4 regions of the Streptomyces sp. NPDC058464 genome follow, and region 1 is predicted to be linked to each of the others. Evidence: riboswitches for the same ligand, from Rfam matches in the RefSeq annotation. Region 1 holds a riboswitch; each other region holds the start of a gene.
The links. Region 1 has a riboswitch for cobalamin ahead of ACFWPQ_RS21225 (HoxN/HupN/NixA family nickel/cobalt transporter). Riboswitches for the same ligand answer to the same signal wherever they lie in the genome.

Region 2: linked by a shared signal. The riboswitch ahead of ACFWPQ_RS16200 (CbtB-domain containing protein) and the one ahead of ACFWPQ_RS21225 (HoxN/HupN/NixA family nickel/cobalt transporter) in region 1 are both predicted to bind cobalamin.
Region 3: linked by a shared signal. The riboswitch ahead of ACFWPQ_RS06680 (cobalamin biosynthesis protein) and the one ahead of ACFWPQ_RS21225 (HoxN/HupN/NixA family nickel/cobalt transporter) in region 1 are both predicted to bind cobalamin.
Region 4: linked by a shared signal. The riboswitch ahead of ACFWPQ_RS27750 (prenyltransferase/squalene oxidase repeat-containing protein) and the one ahead of ACFWPQ_RS21225 (HoxN/HupN/NixA family nickel/cobalt transporter) in region 1 are both predicted to bind cobalamin.

The regions. Positions count from the first base shown of each region.
Region 1 is NZ_JBHXMA010000015.1:152,998-156,332, forward strand. It holds gene ACFWPQ_RS21225 (HoxN/HupN/NixA family nickel/cobalt transporter) at 74-1,168, opposite strand; cobalamin riboswitch at 1,196-1,414, opposite strand; gene ACFWPQ_RS21230 (ArsR/SmtB family transcription factor) at 1,495-1,854, shown strand; gene ACFWPQ_RS21235 (MFS transporter) at 1,862-3,079, opposite strand; gene ACFWPQ_RS21240 (glycosyl hydrolase) at 3,299-3,335, shown strand, end outside.
Region 2 is NZ_JBHXMA010000010.1:158,631-161,965, forward strand. It holds partial or broken gene ACFWPQ_RS16190 (acyl-CoA dehydrogenase family protein) at 1-106, shown strand, start outside; gene ACFWPQ_RS16195 (enoyl-CoA hydratase/isomerase family protein) at 103-1,158, shown strand; cobalamin riboswitch at 1,226-1,367, shown strand; gene ACFWPQ_RS16200 (CbtB-domain containing protein) at 1,404-1,625, shown strand; gene ACFWPQ_RS16205 (CbtA family protein) at 1,652-2,407, shown strand; gene ACFWPQ_RS16210 (barstar family protein) at 2,566-2,952, shown strand; gene pgm (phosphoglucomutase (alpha-D-glucose-1,6-bisphosphate-dependent)) at 3,073-3,335, shown strand, end outside.
Region 3 is NZ_JBHXMA010000003.1:349,425-352,759, reverse strand. It holds gene ACFWPQ_RS06690 (anion permease) at 1-501, shown strand, start outside; gene ACFWPQ_RS06685 (hypothetical protein) at 521-748, shown strand; cobalamin riboswitch at 891-1,031, shown strand; gene ACFWPQ_RS06680 (cobalamin biosynthesis protein) at 1,132-2,142, shown strand; gene ACFWPQ_RS06675 (cobyric acid synthase) at 2,139-3,335, shown strand, end outside.
Region 4 is NZ_JBHXMA010000022.1:159,001-162,335, reverse strand. It holds gene ACFWPQ_RS27760 (CbiQ family ECF transporter T component) at 1-75, opposite strand, end outside; gene ACFWPQ_RS27755 (SCO2322 family protein) at 68-685, opposite strand; gene ACFWPQ_RS27750 (prenyltransferase/squalene oxidase repeat-containing protein) at 682-1,914, opposite strand; cobalamin riboswitch at 2,023-2,154, opposite strand; gene ACFWPQ_RS27745 (phosphotransferase family protein) at 2,209-2,859, shown strand; gene ACFWPQ_RS27740 (hypothetical protein) at 2,991-3,335, opposite strand, start outside.

The sequences.
Region 1 (3,335 bases):
GGGACGGGAGGTGAGTTCCCGGAACGGACGAGGCCGTGCCGTGACGCACGTCACCGGTTCACGCGGCCGGGCGTCAGCCGCCCTCGGCCGGCCGGGCCGCCCACCGCTGCTCCACCTTGGCCAGCCGCCAGTACGCGACCGCCGCCGCCCACACCGCCACGAACAGGCCGACGATGAGATAGCCCACGTTGTCCAGGTCGAGCCCGGCGATCCAGCCGGTCACGGCGTCGGTCAGGTCCAGCTTCTCGTGCAGCACGCCCACGAGCTCGATGGTGCCGATCAGGAAGGCGACGGCGATGGACAGACCGGTGATGGTGAGGTTGTAGAACACCTTGCGGACCGGGTTGGAGAACGCCCACTGGTAGGCGAAGTTCATGAAGGTGCCGTCGAGGGTGTCGAACAGGCTCATCCCGGCCGCGAACAGCAGCGGCAGGCAGAGCACGGCGTACCAGGGCAGCCCGGCCGCCGCCCCCGAGCCGGCCATCACCATCAGCGTGACCTCGGTGGCCGTGTCGAAGCCGAGGCCGAAGAGGAAGCCGAGCGGGTACATCTGCCCCGGGCGGGTGATGGACCTGGTGAGGCGCCCGAGGATGCGGTTCATGAACCCCCGGGAGTCCAGGTGCTGTTCGAGCGCCCGCTCGTCGTACGTCCCGGCCCGCATCGCCCGGAACACCCTCAGGATGCCCGCCAGGGCCACGAGGTTGAGTGCGGCGATGACGTAGAGGAAGGAGCCGGAGACGGTCGTACCGATGACCCCGAGCGTCTGGTGCGTTCGGGAGTCGTCGTTCATGAGGGTGCCGGCGACCTGGGCGCCGCCCGCCACCAGCGCGGCCATCGCGACGACCACGCTGGAGTGCCCGAGGGCGAACCAGAACCCCACCGACACCGGCCGCCTGCCGTCCGCCATCAGCTTGCGGGTGGTGTTGTCGATCGCGGCGATGTGGTCGGCGTCGAAGGCGTGCCGCATGCCGAGCGTGTAGGCGGTGACGCCGAGCCCGATGCCGAACGCCTTGGAGCCGATCTCGTAGTGCCCGGGGACGACGAGCAGGAAGAGGATGCCGAAGGCGGCGACGTGCAGGGCGGCGATCACCGCCATCAGCCCGGCGGTCCTCAGGGTGTCCTCCCGCCGCCAGCGGAAGGCGGCAGGCCTGGTCTCGGGCAGGGTCATACGGTCACGCTCCAGCACCTCGTGGATCACTTCGTGAGATGCCGTGGCCGGTCTCCTGGCTTACGGGGTGGTGCGTGTCCGTCCGGCCTTCCCATCCGCCCGTGGGCGGACAGTGACCGTGCACAACGTGCCCAGCTGGGACGGAGACTCCCCGATCACAGTGGCGAGGGCCGCTCCGGCCTGAGCCCCCCTGAACTGCGAGGGCCGTCACCGGTCTTCCCGAACACCACGGCCTGCCCACCGTAGGTGCGCCCGCCCGTCCCTGCAAAGCTGCGCAGCCGCGCAGGTATCCAAGATCACATCCGGTCACCTGCGAGGATGACCCCATGCACCTCGTCCCCGCCGAGCGCGCCGACCGCCGCACCATCGACGGCCACCGGGTCTGCGACGCGATCGCCGCCATCGGCGAACCGAGCCACGTCCACGCGTGGGCCGAGCGGTTCTCCCTGCTGGCCGACCCCGGACGCCTCGCCCTCCTGCTGGCCCTGCACGGGACCGGCCCCCTGGCCGTCTCGGACCTCGCCGTCGCGACCGGCATGAACGACCCGGCCGTCTCCCAGGCCCTGCGCCTGCTGCGCGCCGCCGGCGTCGTCGCGGGCGAGAAGGAGGGCCGGGTCGTGCGGTATCGCCTCGTCGACCCGGTCGCCGCCGACCTGCTCAAGCACTGCGCCCCCGACCCCGGCTGAGCCACGATCAGGGTCGCGCCTTCGCCGGCCCGCCGACCGTCAGCAGGACGAGGGCCAGCACCTGAACCGTCACGACCACCGCGATCAGCGCCGGGATCGACACCCCGTAGAGGGCGCCGATCAGCGCGCCACCCGCGAGGCTCGCCGCGCCGACCACCCCCGCGAAGACGCCGTAGGCCGTCGCGCGACGCCCGGGCGGCACCAGGTCGGCGACCGTCGCCCGCAGCGTGGACTCCTGGATGCCCATGGCCGCGCCCCACACCAGGGAGCCGAGCACGGCCACCGTCACGGTGTCCGCGAACGCCAGCATCGGGACGGCGGCGGCCAGCACCGGCAGGGCGACCAGCACCCGCGCGCCGACCCGGTCGTACAGCCAGCCGGTCGCCAGCGCGGCGAGGGCGTCGACGGCCATCGCGGCGGCGTACAGCACGGGTACCCAGGCCGCCGTCATCAGGTGGTGCTGGACGAGGTGGTAGGAGAGCACGCCGAAGGTGGCGAAGCCGGCGGTGGTGGCGGCGGTGAACGCCGCGTACGTCCAGAACGCGCGGGGCAGGCGGCCCTGGGGCGCGGGCTCGTCCGCGGAGACGGCGGCCTCCCGCTCGTACGCCGCCGGATCGGGCACGCGGGCCCGCAGCCACACCAGCACACCCAGCACCGCGACTCCCGGGACGGCGAGCACGCCGAGCGCCGGCCCGTAGTCGTCGCCGGTGAGCGCGAGCACGCCGGCCACGACGAGCGGGCCGATCAGTGCGCCGACCTGGTCCATCGCCTCGTGGACGGCGAAGCCGCGCCCGCGCCCGGTGGCGGCGGTCGCGTGCGACAGCAGGGTGTCCTTGGCGGGTGAGCGCACCGCCTTGCCCACCCTCTCGGCGATCACCAGCGCGCAGGCGGCCCAGAGCACACCGACCGCGCCCAGCAGCGGTACGGAGATCACCGTCAGCGCGTACCCGGCGATCGTCAGCCCCCAGAAGCGGTGCGTGCGGTCCGCCAACGGCCCCGAGACCAGCCGCAGTCCGAGCGCCGCCGCCTCGCCCGCACCCGTCACCACACCCACCACCAGTGCCGACGCCCCCAGCGAGGCCAACAGCGGTCCGGTGATCGAGCGGGCGCCCTCGTACACGAAGTCCGCGAGCAGACTGACCGTGCCGAACCACACCACGAACCGCCAGGGCCGCATCCGGGCCGGTGCTGCCGGGTGGGCCGCCGGGGGCTTCGGGGCTGTCATGGGCGTACGTCTCCTCGTCGCGGACGCCACCGGTTCCGGTACGTCCGTGCCGCCCATCATCCTCCGACCCGTTTCCCGGCGGCGGCCGGCCCTCCTCCCCCCCCCCGGGGACCTGAAATGACAGGTTCCAGTCAAGGCCTGCCCAAGTTCCGGACACGCCCTCCCGCCCGTGATCGGGTCCCAGCGACGGCCGTACGAAAGCCCGTTTGGGAGGATCCGGTGTCAGCACCAACCCGAAGAAGACGATGGCTCACGA
Region 2 (3,335 bases), on a different contig from region 1:
GCAGGAGAAGATCGTCCGTGACCCACGTGTCCACCCGATCCCGGAAGGAACCGACGAGATCATGCGCCTCATCGTGGCCCGCGGCCCGGCGGAGGTGTCCGGATGACCGGCGCCGAGGAACACGTCCTGCTGCACGTCGACGGACGGGCCGCGCACATCACGCTCAACCGGCCGCAGGCCATCAACGCGCTGACGCACGCGATGGTGCGCCGCATCGACGAGGCGCTCACCGCCTGGGAGCACGACCCGGCCGTCGAGACCGTCGTCGTCACCGGCGCGGGGGAGCGCGGCCTGTGCGCGGGCGGCGACATCCGCGCCGTCCACGACGACGCCCGCGACGGCGACGGGTCGGCCGCGGCCGCCTTCTGGCGGGACGAGTACCACCTCAACGCCCGCATCGCCCGGTACCCGAAGCCGTACGTCGCCGTGATGGACGGCATCGTGATGGGCGGCGGGGTCGGTGTCTCGGCCCACGGCGGCGTCCGGATCGCCACCGAACGGTCCCGGATCGCCATGCCCGAGACCGGGATCGGCTTCGTGCCCGACGTCGGCGGCACCTACCTGCTCGGCCGCGCGCCCGGCGAACTCGGCACCCATCTCGCCCTGACCGGCGCCCAGATCGGCGCCGCCGACGCGATGCTGTGCGGACTCGCCGACCACTACATGCCCTCCGGCTCGCTCCGGGCGTTCGTCGCCGACCTCGCCACCCTGCCCGTGCCCGAGGCGCTCGCCCGGCAGGTCCGGCAGGCGCCGGACGGGGAGTTGGCCGGGCACCGGGCGTGGATCGACGCCTGCTACCCGGCCGACACGGTCGAGGAGATCGTCCAGCGGCTGCTCGCGCACGGCGACCCGGCGGCGAAGGAGGCCGCGGACACCCTGCTCACCAGGTCGCCCACCTCCCTGAAGGTCACGCTGCAGGCGCTGCGCAGGGCCCGGCAACTGGGCTCCCTGGAACGGGTCCTGGACCAGGAGTACCGCGTCTCCTGCGCGACCCTCGCGAGCCCCGACCTGGTGGAGGGCATCCGCGCCCAGGTCGTCGACAAGGACCGCGCCCCGCACTGGTCCCCGGGCACCCTCGCCGAGGTCACCGACGCGGACGTCGACCGTTTCTTCGCCCCGCTCGGCGACCGCGAACTGGGCCTCGCCCCACCCGCCTGAACCGTCCCACCAGCCGCCCACCAGGCGCGAGATGAAGATCACGCCTGGTGACGCGGTCTTGGCCGTGCCCCTGACACGCGGTACGGTCTGTCCGATATCGACGACGGCGAGACGGAAGCCGGTGGAAATCCGGCACGGTCGCGCCACTGTATGCAAGAGCTCCAGGGCTGTTTGTGAGTCAGACCCGTGGCCGTCGTCCTGTGCACCACCGAGATGGGACGCGAACTCCCAGAGGAGGTCCTGCCATGGCGCAGACCGTCGCTCCGCCGACAGCCAACACCCCCGCCGTTCCCGCCAAGCTGCCGCTGTCCGCGATAGCTCCCTGGGCGGTCTTCTTCGGCATCCTGATGCTGGTCCTGCTCTACTTCGTCGGCGCCGAACAGGGCGCCACCTCCGTGTTCAGCGGCACGGACGTCCACGAGTGGGTGCACGACGCCCGCCACCTGCTCGGCTTCCCCTGCCACTGACGCGAGCGAGGGTCGCCGTACCACCCATGAACTCCGCAACGGTCCGTAACCTCCTGGTGCGAGGCATGCTCGCCGGCCTGGCCGCCGGTCTGCTCGCCCTCGTCGTCGCCTACCTGCTCGGTGAGCCGAACGTCGACAAGGCGATCGGCTACGAGGACGCCCACTCGCACGAGCACGAGATGGCGGTCGTCTCCCGCTCCCTGCAGTCCACCGCCGGCCTGGCCACCGGTGTCCTGGTCTACGGGGTCGCCTTCGGCGGCATCGCCGCCCTGGCCTACTCCTTCGCCCTCGGCCGTGTCGGCCGCTTCTCGCCGCGGGCGACGGCACTGCTGCTGTCCGGCTGCGCACTGGCGGTCGTCTACGTGGTGCCGTTCCTGAAGTACCCGGCCAACCCGCCGTCGGTGGGCGACCCGGACACCATCGGCAAGCGGACCACGCTGTACTTCCTGATGATGGTGCTCAGCGTGCTCCTCGCGATCGCCGCCACCATCCTCGGCAAGCGGCTCCGGCCGCGGCTGGGCACTTGGTGGGCGACCGTCCTCGCGGTGGTCGCGTTCGGCGTCCTCATCGGGCTGGCGTACCAGTTCCTGCCGGTCGTCAACGAGGTGCCGAGCGACTTCCCGGCCACCCTGCTGTGGCGGTTCCGGCTCTCGGCGCTCGCCATCCAGGTGGTGCTGTGGGGCGGATTCGGCCTGCTGTTCGGCGAGTTGGCCGACCGTGTCCTCAACCCGAGGCCGGCGAAGGCGCCGGCCGCCGCCCGCACGGTGCCCGCTCCGCACTGACCCGCGGCGCGGCACACCGAACGACACGAGAGGGCCTCCGGACGGTTCCGGGGGCCCTTCCGCGTTTCCGGTACGGAAGCCGTTGACCGGTGTCCGTGGACCGGTGCGAGTGCTGCCGTGCGCGATCAATGCCCGCGGACCGCCGTATCCTGCGGGCCGTGACGGTGACTTATGTACTGGACGGCAGCGGGATCAGGACCCTGGAGGACTTCTGGCGGGTGGTCGGCGAGGCGGTCAACGGGCCCGGCGGCTACTTCGGCCGCAACCTCGACGCGTTCGTCGACTGCCTCAGGGGCGGTTTCGGCACACCCGACGACGGCGACTTCGTCTTCGAGTGGCGCGACCACGAGACGTCCCGCGCGTACCTGGGCCATGCGGAGACCGCCCGCCAGCTGGAGCTCCGGCTCGCCCGCTGCCACCCGACCAACCGTGCCGACGTCGCGGCGGAGCTGGCCGAGGCCCGCGCCGGACGCGGGGCCACCGTCTTCGACTGGCTGGTCGAGATCTTCGAGGAGCGGGCCCCGGACACGGTACGACTGCTGTGAACCCGCCGTGAACCCGCCGTGTCTTCGGCGCGCGGCCGGTGCCGCACTCGCGCCCGCGGCCGCTGACAAGGAAAGATGGGCGGCGAGCGATCGATCAACGACTGCGGAGGAAGTGGACTCATGCCGCATGAGCGAGCGGGCCGGCCGGCGGCTCCGGAGGACCTCGTCGACGTGGCCCGGCTGGTCACGGCCTACTACGCACTGCACCCCGACCCGTCCGACCCGGGCCAGCGGGTGGCGTTCGGCACCTCGGGCCACCGCGGATCGTCGCTGACGACCGCCTTCAACGAGGACCACATCGCCGCCACCAGCCAGGCCATCTGCGAGTACCGCGGCGGCCAGGGCACCGACGGCCCCCTCTTCCTCGGAGCCGACACCCACGC
Region 3 (3,335 bases), on a different contig from region 1:
CAGCAGGGCTTCGCCGCCCAGACCAGCGCGGCCACCGCGATCCTGGCCTCCTCCCACCTCGGCTTCTCCCTCTCCACCACGCACGTCGTCTCCGGTTCGGTGATGGGCGCGGGCCTCGGCCGCAAGGGCGGCACGGTCCGCTGGTCCACCGCGACCCGCATGATGGTCGCCTGGGTGCTCACGCTCCCGGCCGCCGCGCTGGTCGGCGCCCTCGCCGAGTCCGTGACGGACCTAGGCGACTGGGGCACGGCGGTCGTCGCCGTCTTCCTGGTGGCCGCCAGTGCCACGATCTGGAAGCTCTCCCGCCGCGAGGTCGTGGACAGCAGCAACGTCAACGACACGGGCGCCACGGAGCCGGCCGGCGTGGTGACCACGGCGATCGCCGCCGTGACCCCGCCCCCCGCGGGCACGGTCACGGAGGACCTGACCGCCACGATCCCCTCCCCTTCCCCCTCCCCCGCCACGGCTGCCCCCGCGACCGACCCGGCCGCCACCGTCTGACCCCCGAGGAAGAAGCGACATGAACATCGACTGGGCAGCCATCGGCTCCGTCTTCGGCGTCAGCCTCGTGGCCACGGTGGGCCTGGTGGCCCTCTTCACCCTCGGCATCAAGGGCCTCTCCGCCCGCGAACGCGCCACCGCCCAGGGCAACTCCGCGGCTCTGGCCGTGACCGCCGCCTACCTCTGCTTCGCCGGCTGCACGGCCGCCGTGGCATGGGGCATCCACCTGATCGTGGCGAAGGCCTGACGCCGAAGGGCCTCACCGGCGCCGAGAAGGCTCCTCTCCGTCCGCTCGGAGAGGAGCCTTCGGCATGCCCCACGGGCCCCGCCGGGCAACCGGTGTGGGCCTTCCCACACACTCCCCTCCCAGGTCAACGGCAAGTTGACGGGTCTTCCAGGGGCGTGGTGGACTTCCGAAGCCATGTACGGCGGCAAGGGAGGAAGCCGGTGTGAATCCGGCGCGGTCCCGCCACTGTCACCGGGGTAGCAATCCCCGGGAGCCAGGAACTCCCACCGCCGGTCTCGTCGAACCAGGGCGCGGACACCCTGAGTGAGGACATATCGCCATGCGCGGCTGCCGACCGAGGTTCAGCAACCGGCCCGTCCCCGACCCCGCGGCCGGCTGAGCCGATGGGTGCCGATCGCGTCTTCGCGTACGGCGCCGCCGCCGGCCTTCTCGGTGACCTGCTGCTCGGCGACCCGCGCCGGGGGCATCCGGTCGCCGTGTTCGGGCGGGCGGCCGGGGCCGTGGAGCGGGTGCTGTGGCGGGACCACCGCGGGTGGGGCGCGCTGCACACCGCCGTGTGCGCCGGCGGCGCCGTGGCGCTGGGCGCCGTGGCCCAGCGGGCCGTACGACCGTCCACCGCCGCGTCCGTCGCGCTGACCGCGGCCGCCACCTGGGCCGTCGTCGGGGGCACTTCGCTCGCCCGCGAGGCCCGCGTCATCGGGCGTGCCCTGGAGGCGGGTGACGTCGAGGCGGCCCGTGCCCGGCTGCCGCATCTGTGCGGACGGGATCCGCAGGCCCTGGACGCCGACGGGATCGCGCGGGCGGTCGTGGAGTCCGTCGCCGAGAACACGAGCGACGCGGTCGTCGGGGCGCTGGTGTGGGGGGCGGTGGGGGGTGTGCCCGGGCTGGTGGGGTTCCGGGCCGTCAACACCCTGGACGCCATGGTCGGGCACAGGTCGGCCCGGTACCGGAGGTACGGATGGGCCTCGGCGCGGCTGGACGACGTGGCGGGCTGGCCGGGGGCGCGGCTCACCGCCGTGCTGGCCGCGGTGGCCGGGGATGACCGGCGGGGGGCCGTACGGGCCTGGCGGGCCGATGCGGCGAAGCATCCGAGTCCCAACGCCGGGCCCGTGGAGGCTTCGTTCGCCGGGGCGTTGGGGGTGCGGCTCGGGGGGACGTTGTCGTACGGCGGGCGGGTCGAGCACCGGCCGGTGCTGAACGGGGAGGGGCGGAGCGTGGAGACCGGGGACATCCAGCGGGCGGTGCGGCTGTCACGGCGGGTGGGGTGGCTGGCGTTGGGGGTGAGTGCGGCGACTGCCTTGCTGCGGGGGCGGGTCGACCGGCCACAGCCGTTGCGGGTCGACCAGGCTCAGCGGTCGCGGTCGGCCATGCAGCGCCCCGGGGGTTCCTCATGAACAACCTCAAGAACAACGGAGGCCTCCTCGTCGCCGGTACCACCTCCGACGCCGGGAAGAGCGTCGTCACCGCCGGTATCTGCCGGTGGCTGGTGCGGCAGGGGGTGAAGGTCGCGCCGTTCAAGGCGCAGAACATGTCCCTCAACTCCTTTGTCACGCGCGAAGGTGCCGAGATCGGGCGGGCGCAGGCCATGCAGGCGCAGGCCTGCCGGGTGGAGCCGACCGCGCTCATGAACCCCGTGCTGCTCAAGCCCGGTGGCGAACAGAGCAGTCAGGTCGTGCTGCTCGGCAAGCCGGTCGGTGAGCTCAGCGCACGCGGGTACCACGGTGGACGGCAGCAGCGGCTGCTCGGCACCGTGCTCGACTGTCTCGCCGAGTTGCGGGGCACGTATGACGCGGTGATCTGTGAGGGGGCGGGCAGTCCGGCGGAGATCAACCTGCGCCGGACCGACATCGTGAACATGGGGATCGCCCGGAACGCCGGGCTGCCCGTGCTCGTGGTCGGGGACATCGACCGCGGGGGCGTGTTCGCCTCCTTCTTCGGGACCGTGGCGCTGTTGTCGCCGGAGGACCAGGCCCTCGTCGCCGGGTTCCTCGTCAACAAGTTCCGGGGGGACGTGTCCCTGTTGGAGCCGGGCCTGGACATGCTGCACGGGCTCACCGGGCGGCACACCTACGGCGTCCTCCCCTTCCGGCACGGGCTCGGGATCGACGAGGAGGACGGACTGAGGGTGTCCCTGCGCGGGACCGTCCGGGAGTCGAACACGGCCCCGCCCGTCGGGGCGGACGTGCTCCGGGTCGCCGTCTGTGCGATCCCGCTGATGTCCAACTTCACGGACGTGGACGCGCTGGCCGCCGAACCGGGCGTCGTGGTGCGGTTCGTGGACCGGCCGGAGGAGCTGGCCGACGCCGATCTCGTCATCGTCCCCGGCACCCGGGGGACGGTCCGGGCCCTGGAGTGGCTGCACGAGCGGGGGCTCGCGGACGCGCTGCGGCGCCGGGCCGCCGAACAGCGGCCCGTGCTCGGCATCTGCGGTGGCTTCCAGATCCTCGGCGAGCACATCGAGGACGAGGTCGAGAGCCGGCGCGGACAGGTGGACGGGCTCGGGGTGCTGCCCGTGCGCGTCCGGTTCGCCCGGGAGAAGACGCTCACCCGGCCCGTCGGGGAGGCCCTCGGCGAGCGGGTAGAGGGG
Region 4 (3,335 bases), on a different contig from region 1:
CAGGACGTGCCCCGCAAGGGGCGCGGGGAACTGCGCGACCAGCCCCCACCGGCCCGCACTGTGGCGCTCACGCATTCTTCCGCCGCCGTGTCTGCCAGAGGGCACCCGCAGCCACCACTACGACCACCCCCACGCCGGCCGCCAGGCCGAGCGACGGCCCGCTGTCCGACGTACCCCCCGCCGCGACCTTCTCCCCGCACCCCCGCGACGGATACCCGTCGATGGCGCACAGCAACGCGTTCGTGTCGTACCGCAGCGGCTTCGCCACCGTCGCCAGCGCCTCCGCCGTCGTCGCGTCCTCGGACACCACCGCACAGGCCGTCCGCCGCGCAGGCGGCCGCTCTCCCGGGGACGCGTCCGCCGCCGTGCCGAAGTCGACGACCAGCGCCACCCGCTTCCGGCCCTCCACGGCAGGCGTGCCGGCGCAGATCCTCCCGAAGTCCGCCGTGCCGCGCGGTCGCGACGCGTCCGCCGAGTCCTCGCTCACCGCGAAGCGGAAACCCTCGACCGAACCGTCGGCGGGCCGCGCGGTGGAGGGGCCCTGCGTGGCGTACGCCCAGCGCGCGCCGTCCCGCTCCCAGAAGGACCAGTAGCGGTAACCGGTGGCCGCCGCCGGCCCGGCGGCCGTCGCGCACAGCGTCAGCGCGGCCAGGAGCAGCAGCGCGGCCCGGCGGACCGCGGTCACAGCTGCTGCTGCTTCCGGCGGCCGCTGAGCAGGAAGCCGATGCCGATACCGCCGACGAGACCGGTGCCGACGATCCACCACACGCTGTTGCCCGGCTTCTTCTCCTCGGTGTGCTTCGCGGCGGCCGTGGCCGCCTGCGGCGCCGGGCCCGTCGCGTTCAGCGCCGTCACCAGGTTCGTCCCGCCGAAGTCGCGCGGGTCCGCGCCCATCGCGTGCGCGGCGAGGACCAGCTCGGCGTAGGCCGCGGGCCCGCTCTGCTCCGCCCACGGCACGGCGTGCGCCTCCAGCCACGCGTACGGCTTCTTCGCCGGCTTCGTCCAGCCCTGCGCGGCCATGGCGACGACCGCGTCGGCGGTGTTGCCGTAGTCCGGCTGGGGCTTGGCGCCGGGCAGCGCGGAGACGAGGTAGCCCTTGGCGGAGGTGGCGTCCGCCAGGTACGCGGCGCCGTTGCGGGCCACCTCGTCCCGGGTGAGGGCCTTGGCGGCGTCCGCGCAGGCATGGCTGCCCTTCGCCGACGCCTTCCCGGCCGTCGTCACGAATCCCTTGCCGAGGGCTCCGAGCACCCCGGCCGCGGTCGCGTCCGCGTTGGCGGCCAGTTTCCCCTGCTGGTCCGGCTGGTAGGCGAGAGCGCCGCCACCGTCCTCGGCGCAGGGGAGGGACCACTTGGCGAGGAGGGCGTACGGCGACCTGTCCGCGCTCGCGCCGGCCGCCGCGAGCGCGCCGATGACCACGCCGGTGGAGTTGGTGTCGCTGGCCGAGCCGGGGGCGTAGCCCCAGCCGCCGTCCTTGTTCTGCTGCGACTTCAGCCAGTTCACGGCCCTGTCCGCGGCGGCGTCGTGGCCGCCGGCCGCCTTCAGCGCCTGTACCGCGGCCGCCGTGCTGTTCGTGTCCACGGTCACCTTGGCGTCACAGGCCGCCGTCGGCTCGGCGCGGAACGCGGCGAACGAGCCGTTCGCGCACTGCTGCCCGGCCAGCCAGTCCACCGCCTTCGCGGCCGGGGTGACCCCCACCGCGCGCTGGGCCAGCAGGGCGAGGGACTGGCGCCAGACGCCGTCGTACTTCGGGTCCGAACCGCCGTACAGCCCCGACGGGAGGACCGCCGACGCGGAGGGCGAAGGGGACGCGGTGCCGGCGGCCGTGCCGGCGGCCAGCGCGGTCGTCGCGGGCGTGGCGGTACCGATGACGGCGGTGGCGGCCAGCACCCCGGCGGTGCGGCGGAGGACGGTCATGGTCGGCGGGTGCCTCTCCCTGCGGGGAGCCGGGCAGCACGGGACACCCCGGCGGCTCGGCTCCGTAAACCTCGACGGTGCCGTGCGACGGCGGGCGCCGGCGCACATGAGCCGATCAACGTCCCGGGCGCGGCGGTCCGGCTTGCCACAGGGGATGTGGCTCACGGTTGCGGGTCAGCGCCGGAATTGCACCGGCTTCCCCCCGTACGGGTGATGACGACCCGGCTACCTTACCGGCCGCCCGGCGGAAGCTGAGAGGGGGCTGTGCGGGGACCGTTTCGCTATGGTCGGGCCATGACGGGGAGACTGCTCGGCTCGGGGCGTTCGGCCGACGTGTACGAGATCGACGAGGCATGGGTGCTGCGCCGGGACCGGGACGGCTGGGGGGACGCCGCCGCCGAGGGCGCGGTGATGACGTACGTACGGGAGCACGGGTACCCGGCGCCCCGGGTGCGGCCGTCCGGGTCCCGTACCGAACTGGTGATGGAGCGGCTGTCCGGGCCGACCATGCTGGCGGCGCTGCTGGCGGGGGAGACGGACGCGGCGGAGGGCGGCGCGCTGCTCGCCTCGCTGCTGCGCCGGCTGCACGCGGTGCCCGGCCGGGAACCGGCCGATCCCGGCGCCCGGGTCCTCCATCTCGACCTCCATCCGGACAACGTGATACTGACCCCCGACGGCCCTCGGGTCATCGACTGGACCAACGCCGAGGACGGGCCGCCCGGGCTCGACTGGGGCATGTCCGCGGTGATCCTCGCCCAAGTGGCGCTCGGTGCCTACCCGTTGGCGCGCACGCTGCTGACGGCCCTGCTCGCCGATCCGGCCGAACTGACCGAGGAAGGGCTGACGGAGGCGCTGCGGCGGCGGGCGGCCAATCCGACGATGAGCCGGGAGGAAGTCGAAGTGCTGGGTGAGGCGGGCGAGTTGATACGGGCGATCGCGTTCTAGGGCGGACCGGCAGCGCTCCTTCAGGGACGCTGGGGGTACCCCCGGCCGAAGGCCGGGGGAGGAACTGCGCGAGCAGCCACGACGGCGCCGCAGTCGACCGACGGCATGCCGCGGCAGGTCCGGCGGAGCGCTCACGCCGCGTTCGCGAGCGGGGCGATGCCCGCGGACAGGTGGCGGGCCATCCGGCGCAGTGCGTCGTCGCAGTCGGCCGGGGTCTCGCCCACCGCCACCCAGAGGGCCAGCCGGTCGGCGGCGGTGGCGTGCGGCCCGGCGGTGACGTGGTCGCCGGTGTGCCCGGTGAGGAGCATGCGGTCGGCGCCGGGCTCGTGGGCGGCGTCGGGGGAGAGGTCCAGGTGGTCGAGGCGGCCGGTGGCGGCCGGGTAGGCGAACTGGATCGCGGCCGCCCGCTGCCGGGTCGGCGTGGTGTCGGGCACATCGCCGGTGGCGAGGGCGGCCGCGACCTGGGCGAGGTCGAC